Regions from separate parts of the Paenibacillus sp. FSL F4-0100 genome, predicted to be linked through region 3. Evidence: predicted binding sites of a transcription regulator. Region 3 holds the regulator's gene; each other region holds the start of a gene.

Region 1 (4,122 bases), 260 kb from region 3:
AGTTTTCGTCGTTCCAAGTCTATCTTAAGACACGCGGCGAAGGAATCGTTCCCTATGCGGCCAGTTACCATATCATCGATGAAGCTCGCGGCATCCGGGTGATGATGCTTCTCGACCTGACGAAGCAGCAGAAGACACAGGAAATGCTGCAGCGGACGAATATGCTGAAATATGTCATCAAGGCACAGGAGGACGAGCGCAAGCGGATATCCCGCGAACTGCATGATAGCGTGGCTCAAGAGCTCTTAAGCTCGCTGGTCGACCTGCGCGTCGTTAAATATATGAATGTGGGCGAGGATGTGCTCAAGAAACTACAACAGACAGAGGTGTCTTTAACCAGGCTTCTGGATGATATCCGGCATTTATCCGTTGAACTCAGGCCGGCTTCATTAGACGATTTGGGGCTTGAGGCTGCATTCCGCTCCCATTTTAAATGGATCGGGAAGAATTACGGTATGTTGGTTGAATTCTCTGCCGAGTTAGCGGCGGCCCGCTACGGCAGCGAGATTGAAACAGTTGTGTACCGGGTATGCCAGGAAGCGGTGCTGAATGCCATGAAATATTCAGGAACGGATGAGGTACATGTACGCTTATGTGAAGTGAATGGCTACCTTCAGTTAACCGTCCGGGACCGTGGAGTCGGGTTTAACATGGTCATTGATGAAGCTAAGGGAACCGGACTGGGACTGTACGGGATGCGCGAACGTGCAGAGCTCGTCGGTGGTCAGTTTATTTTGCTTTCCGCTCCCGGTGAGGGTACGACGATTCAGCTTAACATTCCGCTTGCGAATGGTGACGACAAGCCGGAGGTGATGGGTACATGAAAATTGTGATTGCGGATGATCATGCCGTGGTCCGCAGCGGGTTTTCCATGATTCTGAATTACCAGGAAGATATGGAGGTCGTCGCGACGGCGGCAGACGGCATGGAGGCTTACACCATGGTGGCGAAGCACCGGCCGAATGTGCTGTTGATGGATTTAAGCATGCCTCCGGGCGAAAGCGGACTGATTGCAACCGGCAAGATCAGCAGTGAATTTCCAGACACGAAAATTCTGATTCTAACCATGTATGATGATGACGATTACCTGTTTCATGTTTTAAAAAACGGTGCTTCAGGTTACGTACTGAAAAATGCGCCGGATGATGAATTAATCTCCGCCATCCGCATGGTGCATAAGGGAGGGACCTATATCCATCCCCAGATGGCTACTTCCCTGGTTCGGGAGTTTATTAAGAAAGATAGCGAGAGCGCGGAGCAAGATCCGTTTAACAGTCTGTCCAAACGGGAGATTGAGATCCTACCCCTGATCGCCAAGGGTTATGGCAATAAGGAGATTGCGGAAAAACTTTTTGTATCGGTCAAGACGGTGGAAGCGCACAAGGCCAAAATTATGGACAAGCTGAATTTGAAAAGCCGCCCGGAGTTAGTGGAATATGCATTGAAGAAAAAATTGCTGGATTTTTAGTCCTTGCATATAAAAAGGGCGCAATAAAGGGTTGTTGCTTTAAGGAATAGGGAAGTTCCCCGGAAGATTCAGGGAACTTCCCTATTAGCATTGTGAATAGGTGCACGTACAATAGGAGCTGGGGATCAATTGCCATTCATTACGCTTTAGAAAAGGTGATGGAAATGATCAAAAAGCTGCAGCTTCCGCTGCAAACAATGAATCTGGTGCTTGGCTTTATGGTATGGGTCATCATCTCCGCGCTCTTGCCGTTTATTCGAGAAGATATCTCCATTCCGGCAGACCGGCTCGCTATTCTGACGGCTATTCCGGTGGTGCTGGGTTCGGTCCTCCGGATTCCGCTTGGCTATTACGCCAATGTCGTGGGAGCACGAATTGTTTTTATCGTCAGCTTTATCCTGCTGCTGTTTCCGGTTTATTTTATCAGCTCGGCTTCATCCTTTACGCATTTGGTCATCGGTGGCTTGTTTCTGGGGATCGGAGGGGCCGTGTTCTCGGTCGGTGTGACCTCATTGCCTAAATACTATGCGAAAGAAAAGCTGGGACTCGTAAATGGGATTTACGGGATGGGCAACATTGGCACCGCCATTACCACGTTTGCTGCACCGGTCATCGCGACTCAGATCGGATGGTCCAAAACCGTCCAGCTGTATTTAGTACTGCTGCTGATATTTGCCGTGCTAAATGCACTCTTAGGTGACCGTAAAGAAATCAAGGTGAAAACACCGATTATGGAACAGATAAAGGGTGTATATAAAAATGAAAAACTGTGGTTTTTCTCTCTTTTTTATTTCATCACATTCGGTTCGTTCGTAGCCTTTACGGTGTACTTGCCGAACTTCTTGGTTACCCATTTCGAGCTTGCGAAGGTGGACGCCGGGATGCGGACGGCAGGATTCATTTTGGTAGCCACTTTATTACGCCCTGTAGGCGGCTGGCTTGCGGATAAATTTAAACCGCTGTTCTTATTAATGGGCATATTCTTAGGGCTCACGGCTGCGGCCATCCTGTTGGCATTCTCTCCATCCATTGGCTTATATACGGCCGGATGCTTAACCATTGCCGTTGGTGCCGGTCTCGGAAACGGCGTTATTTTCAAACTCGTGCCCCTATATTTCAACAAGCAGGCGGGCATTGTGAACGGTATCGTGTCCATGATGGGCGGCCTTGGCGGATTCTTCCCGCCGCTGATGCTTTCCTTTATCCATTCGGCCACAGGGCAGTATTCCATTGGATTCATGGCCTTATCGCAGGTTGCGCTTGCCAGTTTCGTTATTGTGGTATGGATGTACTACCAGGACAAACTTTCCGTGCAATCCGAGGTGTTTAACTCCACCGGCCAGGGGATTCTGGTTACGGATCCGAACGGTAGGATCAATGCCGTCAATCCGGCATTCACGAAGTTAACCGGATATTCGGAGGAGGAAGTGCTCGGCAAAAATCCGAGCGTATTGAAGTCCGGAAGACAATCACCGGCGTTTTATCAGGCGATGTGGTCTGAAATCAGAGAACACGGGAGCTGGCAGGGGGAGATTTGGAACCGCCGGAAAGACGGAGAAGAGTACTTGGAGCTACTGACGATTAACGCGGTAAAGGACGAATCGGGTGACATCGTACAATATGTGGGTACCTTCAGCGATATTACTTATCATCCCCCTGGCCGTTGTTCGAATGGCTGAAGAGATGAATCATGATGGGTATGAGTTGATGGATTGGAGAGGGAGAGACGCATGAAAAAGACGAGGATTGTCATCCCACGGGAGCATGGTGGCTGGGCTATGGTCAGTGTACCCTATATCATAGGAATGGCGGCAGCCAAGCCGGTTCTGCTGCACCTTCCTCTATTTTTGGCCTGGTTATGTTTATACATGGCGTCCTATCCGTTTCTGCAATCCTTAAAGAAGACGTCCCAACGTAAAACTTGGGTATCCTGGGGGATCGTTTATGCCCTTATCGCCGTTGTTTTTCTAATTCCGGTGCTTGTCTTCAAACCGTCGATGCTCTGGTTTGCACCTGTGCTGCTCATCCTGATCATGGTGAATGTTTGGCATGTCCTTCAGAAAGCGGAGCGTGCGCTGTTAAATGATATTTGCGCGATTCTGCTGTTCTGTACCGGAGGCGTCGCTGCTTATATGCTGGGGGGCGGTGGTTTCGATCCGATGCTTGCCACCGTCATTGTGTATAATTTCCTATATTTCACGGGCACCGTGTTCTTTGTCAAATCGGTATTCCGTGAGCGGAAAAACAGGCGCTGGACGATATACGCAAGAATATATCATGCTGTCATGTTGGTTCTGCCGATCATCTTCGGGAATCCGTGGATGTGTCTGCCATTCGTATTTCCGTTCATTAAGACGTTACTGTATTCCGGAAAAGCAATGAAACCGATGAAGGTCGGAATAATCGAGATTGTGGGTTCCGTCCAGTTTTTATTGCTGTCCATGATCTTGATGTAGTCTGCCGTTTTCATAAAAATCGATTCCATCGTCCATTCTGTTATAATAAGTGAAGGTATACAGAAGGGAACGATGTTCATATGACATATACAGCGCAGCAGGTGGCCGAATGGATGGTGGAGGAAATCCGGTTTACGGGTAATTTGTATCAGACAGAGGCCATCCGCTATGTACGCGAGAACTTCGGGGAAGAGTTTG
Region 2 (4,122 bases), 3.2 Mb from region 3:
CAGAATGAACCTGTTGAGCAGTGCCGGTAGTTGGCGCAGACGGCAGTGCGGCGTCTTGTTCGCCGCGAAGCATGACCTCAACCTTATCATCCTTCTTCAAATATACGGTCCCGTAGGCAGCTCCCACAAACAGCGCGCCTCCGACGAAATTGCCAAGCCATACCGGAATGAAGTTCACCAGATACTCGCCCCAGCTGTAATATCCTTCAAATATCGCTGCCGGAATGAGGAACATATTGGCCACCACGTGCTGAAAGCCAATGGCTACAAACGCCATCGTCGGAAACCAGATCCCGAGAATTTTGCCACTCATCTGATCCGATCCGTAGGACAGCCACACGGCGAGCGCTACGAGCCAGTTGCACCCGATGCCCGACAAGAAGGCCTGCAGGAAGCTGTCGTCGATCTTATGACCTGCCATGGCCACCAGCTTCTCCAAATAAACGCCGCTGCCTGTTAGACCCGTCACGTGACCAAAGAAATAAGCGACGAACAACGCCCCTGCCATATTGCTTACCGTGACAAGAGCTAAATTTCGTACCATTTCTTTCGTGGAAATCCGCTTCTTGAATCTGGCCAGGGACACGGCCATCATGTTGCCTGTCAGCAGCTCTCCACCCGCTAGCAATACAAGAATCAGTCCGACAGGGAATATTGCCGCGCCTATAAAACCGGCAATGCCTCCCCAAGCCTCCGATGCTCCGGCAATTACGCGAATATCCAGCAAAAAGCCGAGCGCAATAAAAGCACCCGCCAAAAATCCTAATATCATCACGTTCATGGCGGAGTTATGTGCTTTTTTCACCCCGTTCTCCAAGGTGATCTCCGCAATGCGATCAGGTTTGTAATAGGCCATGGCCGCTCCCCCATTTCTCCCGCATTCCGTCCTGAAATCTCTCGAATGCAGCGTCTGATGTTTCTGTTTACAGTTACCCATATTGTACCGCAGCCTCCATAGCAAGAACGTGAATTATATCACGATCGCTTGCCTCAGAGGGGACAAGACAGCCTCTGTCCTGGCTGCTCTTGATTTGCCCTGACTCATTCGCTCGAATCCGAGCGAGCGGTACATGTAAAATAGCGGTGTCGGAGAGGATCCCGACACCGCTTGGTTGATGCTTTAACCAACCATCATGTTCTAACCCGGAAAGCCTATGCTTTATACCACCATCATGTTCAAAACCAGCAGCCTATGCCTCGGCGGCAGTCTCTACCCTAACAGGCGTTTCCTTCTCCTGAACCGGAACGTTCGAGATCGGAAGCTTCATGCTAATGAAGGACGACAGCAGGAAGAGCGCACCTGCCGTGAAATACACGACGACAATGGAGGTCGCCGACATATACCATCCCGTAAACCCGGAGCCGATGAGCAGCATGCCGGTAAACATCGGTGTCATCACGCCGTTCAGACGACCGATGAATTTCTCTTCCACCTGCCGCATCATCACGGCCATCAATACTGTCTGCGCCATCGCCATCAGCACCCCGGTTACGAAGCGCATCGTACCGGTTAAGATCGGCCACTGGGACAGCACCTCGACAAAGGTCGAAAGGCCGAGGAAGGCAAGCCCGGCAAACAGCAAGTAGGAGCCTTTCACTCTCCCCGCAATCACGGCGGCCAGCACGCCGCCAATCAACATGCCAAGACCCTCTAGCGCGGTGAACCACTGAACGCTGGACATTGCCAGCTGTAGACGCTCCGTGATGACAAAAATATCGAGCGGCTGAACAAGTCCGCTGCCGAGCGCCAATAAAACGTAGACCACCAACAGCACCTTCAGCAGCCGACTGGAACCGATGTAAGTGAAGCCTGCCTTCAAGTCCTTCATAAAAGAACCGGTCGATTCTGAATTTTCAGATGGTTCATCCACACTGGAAGGGAGAAACGCCAGCACAATCGCCGAACCGCCGAATAGAACCAACAGGCTGATTAAAGAAGCCTGCAATCCAAAAGCTTGATAGATCGTCGTGCCGACCATCGGTCCCAAAATGATGAACAGCGACATCGAGGTCTGGGACAAAGCCGTGGCCGCGGGCACATGCTCATCCGGTAAGCAGCGCTTGATGATCTTCATGGACGAAGGCTGCGAGAATTGGGATACAACGGCCGAGACCAGGGTCACCGCAAACACGGCCTGCCAATATCCCGCATACACAACAAACAGGATAAGCAGTATGGATAAAAAGCTTAAAATGTCTCCCCAGATCATCGTTCGCTTGGGACGCCAACGGTCAGCCAGCACGCCGCCAATCATGGAGATCACAAAGATGGGCGCGTATTCAATCACGGTAAGCAGCGATACGGCGACCGGGTCATGGTTGCTCTTCTCCATAATAAAGAACAACAGCGCCATGTTGCGGATCCAGATCCCGATATTTTGCATAAAATCCGAAACCATCAGCAGCACGAACGCGCGGTTGCCAAATAAATGCCTCATATTCCATCCTCCAGCAAAACCGACTATTCGGTTTAATAATATGTGCGGAAACGCCCACCCTGCGTTCAAACCGACAGAAGCGTTTCCGATAAATCCTTCAATACATTACGAACCTTGACTCGATAACACACCGTTTAAAAAGTAAGTTACTCCCTTATGGTACAGCAGTCTCGATTCCTTCTGAGAACGTTCATAGTACGAAATCGACATTCCATCCAGAAGCGCGCCAAAAATGACGGATATCTCCTCGACATCTTCTGCCGGTATCCGTCCCTCATCCGCTCCCTCCGCCAAAATCTCGCGGTAGAGCGTACGCGGTCCTTGCAGAATCGCCAGCATCTCGCCCACAATCGTCTTATTCTCCGGCTGATTGATATAGAACTCCTCCGCGATCTTGGTTAGCGGATTCTGGAAGTCATCGACCATATGATCGGCAATGCCGTACAGCTTCTCCTCGAAGCTGGCGTAACGGACTTTTTTATCGTTCCAGGCTTCCATCCATTCCTGATTCTGCTTCGCCAGCAGCTTGACGAACAAATCTTCCTTGCTCTCAAAGTGATAGTAGATACTTCCCTTACTGGCACCCGTATACTTGACCAGTTCATCCATGGATGTTGCCGCATACCCGCGCTGGATAAACAGCTCCTTCGCTTTATCCAGAATCATGTCCCGTTTTCGCTGCGCTTTTTCTGAAGACATCGGTGTAAGCACTCCTTGCTTGGAAATAATAGTCCGCAATCAGTAAGCAGAAATCTGTTTCCTGTAATCAAAATGAATTTAAAATCAAAGAACGCCACTCCAAATAAAAAAACCGACTGTACGGTTTAATCATACCGAAAACATTCCCCCATGTAAAGCGACGCCTTGACAATGACATAGAAAAAAGGACTTTGCCTAAGCAAAATCCTCTCATTACTCGTACATCCCGAAACAAATATAATATTTTTTTATTCCACTGCCCAAATGGCTCTTCCTTCTTTCATCGGATCGCCATAACTCAGCTGCAGCCCCGTAACCCCCTGTTTCACTTCGTACGGAATTTCTCCTGTCAGTTCACCGCCTGGGGCAATGGTGCCGTCCAGCATCTTCACATCATCCGTAATGGGAACCGTATAGTTAAGATCACTCGAATCCGTCAGGGAAAAAGATAACGCGGAAGAGATGACCAGCGGCTCCTGGCCATTGTTCTTCACGGTAATGTCAACCACTTTAAACGTATGTCCCGGCTGGGGCTTTAAGTACTCGTCCCCTTCGGATTCGCGCACGCTGTTCAGCGTAATGACCGTGCCGTGATAATCCACCGTATCGCCCACCCCGGCAGATTCGCCGATCGGCTTCACCTCTGCGTTGTCGGACGGTTGGTCCTCCTCTTGGGTTGGTTCTGCAGGCGGCTGCTCTTCAGATGTGTCCGTCTGACCTGTCCCCTCGCTATCCACAACAGCCGGCGGAGTTTCTGCGGGCGGATCAGCCTGATCATTGGAACAAGCAGCCGTCAGCAGCATGGAGAACAACACAGCCGAAGCCAGCATTACTTTTTTATTCATACTTTATCCTACCTCCTGAAAGTCGATATCTACATGTCCGGATATTTTCCAATTCGCTGTCAAAATCCATATTCCTTCAAAAACACGAAAAAGACCCCCAAATTAGGGAGTCTTCTTCGTGAATGGATTACGAATGGCTT
Region 3 (4,122 bases):
ACAGAAGGTTATGGTGAGCACGCATACAATCAACCTTCAAGAACAGCTGCGTGACCGGGATATTCCCCTGCTCACCCAGGTTGTTCCTTTTCCTTTTAAAGCGGCTATTTTCAAGGGAAGAGGCCATTATTTGTGTTTGAGAAAATTTGAACATAAAATAAATAGAAGAGATTTTCATTCCCCGAAGGAAGATGTGATCACCGCGGCGCAGATGCTGGTCTGGCTGACCCAGACGGAGAACGGGGATGATGAAGAACTGAACTTTGGCGGTCGCGGAGGGGATTTCTGGGAGACGATCTCCAGTGATTCGGATTCCTGCCTTGGCCGTGCCTGCCCATGGTTCCGCAAATGCTACTATCACAGGGCCAAACATGAAGCGGGCATCGCGGATGTTGTCATTACGAACCATTCGAAGCTGTTCACTGACGTAAAAGCGAATCATCAGCTGCTTCCGAGTTATGAGCGTCTCGTCATTGATGAAGCGCATCATCTGGAGGACGTCGCTGGCAAGCACCTTGGCTTGCAGATGAAATATTTTTCGGTGGTCCATACGTTGACTCGTATGTACAAAGACAGCCGCAGCGGTCAGCTTCCGGCTCTTCGCCAGCTGCTGCAAGCATCATCGCATGAGAAGGCTGTCGAGTGGTCCTCCATCATAGACCGGATTTATCCGGATCTGATCACCGCAAAAGAGAATTGGGACCGGCTCAGCGATCAATTGTTCGGACTGCTTCCGGAACGCGGAGACGCGACTCCGGGGGATGCCGGTCAATTCTCGCTTCGCTTATCGCCTCTGAAGAAGCCGAAGGATTGGGATTCGCTGGCCGAGTTGGAGCATCAAATTCATGTGACGCTGGGCGATGTCGTTCGCAAGGGTGACAAGCTGATCGCCGAGATGAAGGAAGATCTGGACGACTACAGCGCGGACAGTTTGTTAACAGACCTATCGGGTCTGTTTAAGGACCTGGCCGCACACCGCGAGGACCTGAGGTCCTTCATGGCTCTGAATGATGAAGGCACGGTATACTGGATGGAGGCTAACGGGAATTTTCGCGGCAAATCGCTGCAGCTTTATGCAGTGCCTGTCGATGTTAGCACCCACTTGAAGGAATTGTTTTTTGACAAGAAACAAAGCGTGATCCTGACATCGGCGACCTTGTCGGTGGATAAATCGTTTCAGTTCATGATCGAGAACTTGGGTCTTCAGGAAGCGGCAGATAGCGGCAACCTGAACACGGTTCTGCTGCCGTCCCCGTTTAATTACAGGGAGCAGGCCCTCCTTGTCGTGCCGCGCGATTTTCCGAGCGTGAAGGGCTCGGTCGGGGATGCACTCTTTGTGAATACACTTGTGCAATCATTGGCCGATACGGCAATCGCTACGCATGGCCGCATGCTTGTGCTGTTCACTTCGTACCGCATGCTGCGTCAGGTTCACGAGCCGTTGAAGGAGGCGCTGGCATCCAGCGATATTACGGTACTGGGACAAGGGATGGACGGAACCAGCCGTACCAAGTTAATCCGGAGATTCCAGGATAGCAGCGCTTCGGTCCTGCTGGGTACGAGCTCCTTCTGGGAAGGGGTAGACATACCTGGTGAGGCGCTCACTTGCCTCGCGATCGTCCGGCTGCCGTTCCAGCCGCCGAATCATCCCTTGGTCGAAGCCAAGAGCGAATTGCTGCAGCAGCAGAAGAAGAACCCGTTCATGAAACTTTCGGTTCCGCAAGCGGTCATTCGCTTCAAACAGGGATTTGGCCGACTGGTGCGGACCGCGCAAGATAAGGGGATTGTCATTGTCTACGATACCCGGGTCATTGAATCCTATTACGGGAAATATTTCTTATATTCTTTGCCGGGGCCGAAGATGGAGCACATGCCGACAGAGGGGATCGTTCCCCGAATTTCGGAATGGCTGCAGGAAGAGGCAGGCATAGAGAACCAAGCTGAATAAAAGTGAAACAATGAACGAAATGATCTGTCACAAAAAAATGTAGTTATTAACCTATTATTAGGGGGAGCATGAATGAAATCGGAAAAAATTTCGGAAGCCGTGGTCCGCAGATTGCCTGTATACTTGCGCTATTTGAATGAGCTTCAGAAAAGGGAGGTCTCCACGGTTTCCTCCCAGGAACTGGGACAAAAACTGGACCTCAATCCTGCTCAAATTCGTAAGGACCTAGCGTATTTCGGTGATTTTGGACGGAAAGGGATCGGATATGACGTATCTTATCTGATCGAGAAAATTCGCCAGATTCTAAAGCTGGACCAGAAGATCAATGTCGCATTGATTGGGGCCGGTAATCTTGGACATGCATTATCGAATTACAATGCATTTCTAAAGGACAATATGAAGATTGTGGCGGTTTTCGATTCGTATTCTCCCAAAGTTGGTATGAAAATTAACAATTTGGTCGTACAGCCGATGGAGGAACTGGAGAAGACGGTTCATGAGTACGGCATTCGTATCGGGATAATCACCGTTCCGGATTTTGAAGCGCAGAATGTAGCCAATCAGCTTATCGCCGCAGGCATCGAGGCTATCCTGAATTTTGCGCCAACCATCCTGAAAGCCCCATCCCATATCCGGATTCATACGGCTGATTTCACTACGGATTTGCAGAGTTTGGCCTATTATTTGGATAACGGCAAGGAGGATGCAGCACATGACGACAACGAAGTGGATGGTTAAGAACGGAACGTTTGCGGTACTAGAGGAAGGGAGATCCGTGCTACGCGGATATATGGTTGTGGAGAATGACCGGATAACCTATCTGGGTGAAGAAGAGCCAACCGTCCAAGAGGGAATAGAAGTTATCGATGGAACTCATCTGTTTTTCCTACCGGGGTTAGTGAACACGCACGGACATGCGGCGATGTCCCTGCTCCGCGGTTATGGCGACGATCTGGCACTGCAGGTATGGCTTCAGGAAAAAATGTGGCCTATGGAAGCCAAATTCACGGCCGACGATGTATACTGGGGAACCGCACTCTCCGTGCTGGAGATGATCAAAGGCGGAACCACGACATTTGTGGATATGTATGATCATATGGATCAGGTTGCCAAGGTTGTGCAGGACTCAGGAATGCGCGGCGTTCTAATGCGCGGCGTCATCGGATTATGTCCGCCTGAGGTGCAGCAGCAGAAGCTGGATGAGGCGGTGGCATTCGCGAAAGACTGGCATGGCAAGGCTGACGGGAGAATTACGACGATGATTTCACCGCATGCACCTTATACGTGCCCCCCGGATTTCATCGAAAAATTCGTTCAGGCATCGCATGATTTGAATCTGCCTTTGCATACGCATATGTCCGAAACGGAAACGGAAGTAGCTCAGAATGTAAAAGACTACGGACTTCGCCCTGTTGCCCATTTGGAGAAGCTTGGCATGTTCTCCCGGCCAACGCTGCTTGCGCATGCCGTCCATCTGACCGATGAAGAAATCGAAATCCTGGCCAAGCATCAAGTTATGGTGTCGCATAATCCAGGAAGCAATTTGAAGCTTGCCAGCGGCATTGCACGCGTGCCTGCACTGCTGAAAGCTGGGGTCACCGTGTCATTGGGTACCGATGGACCTGCGAGCAATAATAATCTGGATATGTTTGAAGAGATGCGACTGGCTGCACTGATCCATAAAGGTGTAAGTGGGGACCCAACAGCCATTCCAGCATCCGAAGCGCTTCGGATGGGAACAGAGTATGGAGCCCGATCGGCGTTCCTTGAGGATATCGGCACACTTGCGGTAGGAATGAAAGCAGATATGATCGCACTGAACACGGATCAAGCGCACTTCCTTCCACGGACCGATTATATTTCACACGCTATCTACTCAGCCAGTGCGAAGGATGTAGAGCATGTATGGGTTGACGGCAAGCAGGTAGTGAAGAATGGCGCGAGTCTTACCCTCGATGAGGAACGTATCCGCCGGGAAGCGCAGCGTGCATTTGAGCGTCTTACAACCCTCTAGGGAATAATCAAGGGGAGCGAGGAAGACGGATTTGAAGAAAAAAACGAAGTGGATTTTGCTGAGTGTGTCCAGCGTGCTGCTGTTGCTGCTTGGTTTACAGCTCTATTATTCATATGTTATGAAAGATACTTGGAATGAAGAAAGAATGGCAATTGTTGCC
Region 4 (4,122 bases), 3.1 Mb from region 3:
TCCTGAAGATCCCCCATCGTGCGCAGTGTTGTGAACATTAAGCCATGCAGCAGGCAGAGCATCACCATCGTCAGCCCGCCAACCACAGTATAGCCATTCACAACATCAAACAATCCGGCATGCAGTTGCATCTCTTCATTAATCGGGAGCCCCTGGATCAGGCAGGCAAAAACAACGCCAAGCAGGAATGGCGGAAGCACGCTGCCGGTGAAGATTGCACCGTCCCACACCCGTTTCCAGCGGACATCGCCCACTTTGCCGCGGAATTCAAAGGCCACCCCGCGTCCGATCAAGGCCAGCAGAAGAAAGACAAGCGGAATGTAGAAGCCGCTGAACAGCGTAGCATACCAGTTCGGGAAGGCGGCGAACATCGCGCCGCCCGCCGTCAGCAACCAGACCTCGTTAGCATCCCAGAACGGGCCGATCGAGTTGATCAGCACCCGGCGCTGGGTATCATTTTTGGCCAGCAGCTGCGTGGACATCCCGACCCCGAAGTCGAAGCCCTCCAAGAAGAAGAACCCGATAAACAATACGGCAACGAGCACAAACCACAGTTCGTTAAGAGACAGCATTGTAGCCCTCCTTATTAAACGGATCGCTTGCGTGGTGGTCATCTTCCTCCGCCGCATACGGTCCTTTCTTAATGACTTTAATAAATAGATACGCCATGACGGCTGCCAGCACCGCATAAATGGCGGTAAACATGATCAGCGAGAACAGAATCGAGCCTGCGCTGACGTTCGGTGAAACACTGTTCTCCGTGGTGATCAGTCCGAATACCGTCCACGGCTGCCGCCCGATCTCCGTCATAATCCACCCCGACGTGTTGGCAATGAACGGAAGTGAAATACCGAACAGCATCAGTCTGAGGAACCATTTACCGGCCTTCTCGACCTTTTTGCGCAGCATGAGCCATGCTCCGTACAACCCCAGCAGAATCATGATGCTGCCTGCGGCCACCATAATCCGGAAGCTCCAGAACGTGGTGCGCACAGGAGGGATATAATCTCCAGGTCCATACTGCTGTTCGTATTGCGCCTGCAGCTCCTTCATCCCGATGACTTCACCGGAAAACTTGCTATAGGACAAAAAGCTGAGCAAATACGGGATTTTAAACTCCATCGTGTTCTCCTGCTTATCTGGATCGATGGCTGCAATGACCGTCCAAGGCGCAGGATCGTCACTCGTTTCCCATAGGCTCTCCGCAGCAGCCATCTTCATCGGCTGCGTATCCACCAGATACTGTGCTTGCTGGTGACCGAACACCGCAACCAGAATGGAGGTGATGAGACCAATCACGATGGCGATATGGAATGATTTCTTAAAGAAATCCAAATCTTGCTTCTTCATTAACTTGTAGGCACTCACACCCGCTACGAGGAACGCCCCGGTTGCCAGTGCCCCGAAGATTGTATGCGGGAACTCTACCAACAGCTGACCGTTCGTAATCAGTGCGAAGAAATCATTCATCTCCGCTCGCCCGTTGTTCATCTCGAACCCAACGGGACGCTGCATGAACGAATTCGCTGCCAGAATCCAAAAGGCGGACATCAGGGTGCCAAAGGACACCAGCCAGATACTGAGCAGATGGACCTTCTTCGATAACCGGTCCCACCCGAATATCCACAGTCCGATAAACGTCGACTCAAGGAAGAACGCCAGCAGCGCTTCGATGGCAAGCGGTGCGCCAAACACGTCCCCGACAAACCGCGAGTAATCCGACCAGTTCATGCCGAACTGGAATTCCTGCAGAATCCCTGTCACAACCCCGACCGCAAAGTTAATTAGGAACAGCTTTCCCCAGAACTTGGCCATTTTCTTGTAGACTTCCTGGCCTTTGACAACATACATCGTCTCCATGATGGCAATCAGAAACGCCAATCCGATGGACAACGGTACGAAAATAAAGTGAAAAATGGTTGTCGATGCGAATTGAATTCGCGCCAGCATAACCGGATCCATATTAAGATACCCCTTTCTTTAGCTCACGTGATCACTTCAAATTTGATTCTTTTTGTATTGTCGCAGACCACGCCCTAAAGGATTGTGATAAACATCACAATATCAGGGCTGAAACGGGGGCAAAAAGTTATAAATTTGTGACGAAAATCACTAAGTAGGCGGTGGAATATGTGAGGATTATCAATTGGAACATGGCTTGCGGCATCCACTCACAGACCAAGCCCGGTATTTACGCACCAAAAAAGCAGGTTCGCCCTCAGGCCAACCTGCTTCGGTGTATGCTACAATCTTATTGAACCGCGCCAATCTCGGTCTCGATGAGCTTGAATTCCGTTACGTCTGCGATCCCGCGGTTGGTAATGCGGATTTCCGGAATCACCGGCAGCGCAATCAGCGAGAAGGTCATGAACGGCGCATGGATATAGCATCCGAGCTCCTTCCAAGCTTCCTCCAAGGCAGCGACTTCTTCCGCTACGATCTCAACCGGACGGTCCGCCAGCAAACCGGCAATCGGCATCGCCACTTTCGCCAGCACCTTGCCGTCCCGTACTACGATCATGCCGCCTCCGCACGCCGCCAGCTCATTCGCAGCGAGTGCCATATCCTCGGCATTCGTACCCATCACAAGCAGGTTGTGACTGTCGTGCGCAACCGTGGACGCAACCGCTCCGGACTTGAGTCCGAAGCCGCTCGCAAAACCGAGCGAGATTTGTCCCGTCGTGCCGTGGCGCTCAATGCATGCCAACTGAACCACGTCCTGATCCAGGTCTGGCTGGATCACCCCTTGCCGCACGGAGAGCACCGCCGTCATCTTGGCGGTACGGGCGCTGTTCTCGATGACGCGTACCACGTTCACTTCTGTACGTGCGGCATCGAATTTGCTGCGCAGCAGGAAGTCATCCGCGGTAAGCGAACGCTGCAGCCGAACCGAGTTAAACGCTTTTTCCGGATATTGATATACCGGGAACGCCTTCACGAGCCGGCCGTTCTCTGCAACCACTTCGCCATCCGTGATCACGACGGAAGGTACCATGCTCAACAGATCATCAATCAGCAAAATATCCGCCGTTTTACCAGGTGAAATGCTACCAAGCTCCATGTCCATGCCGAAATAACGAGCGACGTTGATCGTTCCCAGCTGGATCGCCGTAACCGGGTCCACGCCCTCTTCCATAGCGCGGCGGACCACGTGGTTCATGTGACCGAGTCTCAGCAGCGTCTGCGGATACACATCATCCGTAACCAGAGAGATATTGTCTGTACGCACCTTATCTTCCGTTATAACCTTAACAACTTCCTTCACATCCTGCCAAGCCGAACCCTCACGGATCATCAGGTGCATACCGAGGCGAACCTTCTCCAAGGCCTGCTCTCTGGTTACCGTTTCATGGTCGGAGCTTACGCCGGTTGCCATATATGCCTGCAGCATCCGGACATCCTCTGCCGGAAAATGTCCTGTCACCGTCTTGCCCGCACGCAGCGTGGCTTCGATCTCCCCGCTCATGGTCGGATCGCCATACACGACGCCCGGGAAATTCATCACTTCGCCAAGCCCGGCAACACCGGGCCATGTCAGCCCTTCCTCAATGTCGGCTACGCCCAGCTGCGCCCCAGCATCCTCCAGATCAAAGGTCGACGGTACACACGAAGGAACGGTGGTGAACACCTTCATCGGCAGCTGCTGCCCTTCCTCATGCATCCAGCGCACACCTTCCATGCCGAATACGTTGGCAATCTCATGGGGATCCATATAAACCCCAGTCGTTCCACTAACGATAGCCGCCTTGGCAAACTCTGTCACGGTGAGCATCGTGCTCTCAACATGCATATGACCGTCGAGCAGGCCTGGCGAGATATAGCGGCCATTCGCTTCGATGACCCGAGTCCCTTCCCCGACCGTATGATCCGCGTTGCCGATATAAGCGATGCGTCCGGATGCCATGGCCACGTCCACCTGCTCCTGAAGCTCGCCTGTAAACACATTCACCAACGTGCCGTTCTTGATGACCAGATCGGCAGGCTCCTGTCCTAAGGCAACCTTTCCCAGCTTCCGGCTAACCTCGTATCGTTTCTGTCTCTTGCTTGAACTCATGATGATTGCACGCTCCCCTTTTTTCTTATCATGAACGGTAAAAACACAAAATCGATCCGCTGTATAAC

What was found. Region 3 encodes Rex, which represses fermentation and respiration genes when NADH is low (regulators of the CRP and FNR family bind a similar motif). Its sites were predicted from a motif close to TTGTGAAATATTTCACAA; they were not measured.
Region 1: a site for Rex is predicted at 1,559-1,576, ahead of MHH48_RS10740 (nitrate/nitrite transporter). Genes of this name have one in related genera too.
Region 2: a site for Rex is predicted at 964-981, ahead of MHH48_RS32745 (formate/nitrite transporter family protein). Genes of this name have one in related genera too.
Region 4: a site for Rex is predicted at 2,045-2,062, ahead of MHH48_RS33020 (cytochrome ubiquinol oxidase subunit I). Genes of this name have one in related genera too.

Annotation. Positions count from the first base shown of each region.
Region 1 is NZ_CP150303.1:2,437,124-2,441,245, forward strand. Features, by position in the region: gene MHH48_RS10730 (ATP-binding protein) at 1-824, shown strand, start outside; gene MHH48_RS10735 (response regulator transcription factor) at 821-1,468, shown strand; gene MHH48_RS10740 (nitrate/nitrite transporter) at 1,633-3,147, shown strand; gene MHH48_RS10745 (YwiC-like family protein) at 3,199-3,924, shown strand; gene MHH48_RS10750 (hypothetical protein) at 4,005-4,122, shown strand, end outside.
Region 2 is NZ_CP150303.1:7,205,703-7,209,824, forward strand. Features, by position in the region: gene MHH48_RS32745 (formate/nitrite transporter family protein) at 1-856, opposite strand, end outside; gene MHH48_RS32750 (MFS transporter) at 1,191-2,438, opposite strand; gene MHH48_RS32755 (TetR/AcrR family transcriptional regulator) at 2,544-3,137, opposite strand; gene MHH48_RS32760 (DUF4352 domain-containing protein) at 3,386-3,982, opposite strand; gene MHH48_RS32765 (FAD-dependent oxidoreductase) at 4,121-4,122, opposite strand, start outside.
Region 3 is NZ_CP150303.1:2,692,472-2,696,593, forward strand. Features, by position in the region: gene dinG (ATP-dependent DNA helicase DinG) at 1-1,948, shown strand, start outside; gene MHH48_RS12025 (redox-sensing transcriptional repressor Rex) at 2,021-2,686, shown strand; gene MHH48_RS12030 (amidohydrolase) at 2,661-3,962, shown strand; gene MHH48_RS12035 (DUF5590 domain-containing protein) at 3,994-4,122, shown strand, end outside.
Region 4 is NZ_CP150303.1:7,271,738-7,275,859, forward strand. Features, by position in the region: gene cydB (cytochrome d ubiquinol oxidase subunit II) at 1-572, opposite strand, end outside; gene MHH48_RS33020 (cytochrome ubiquinol oxidase subunit I) at 559-1,962, opposite strand; gene ade (adenine deaminase) at 2,252-4,054, opposite strand.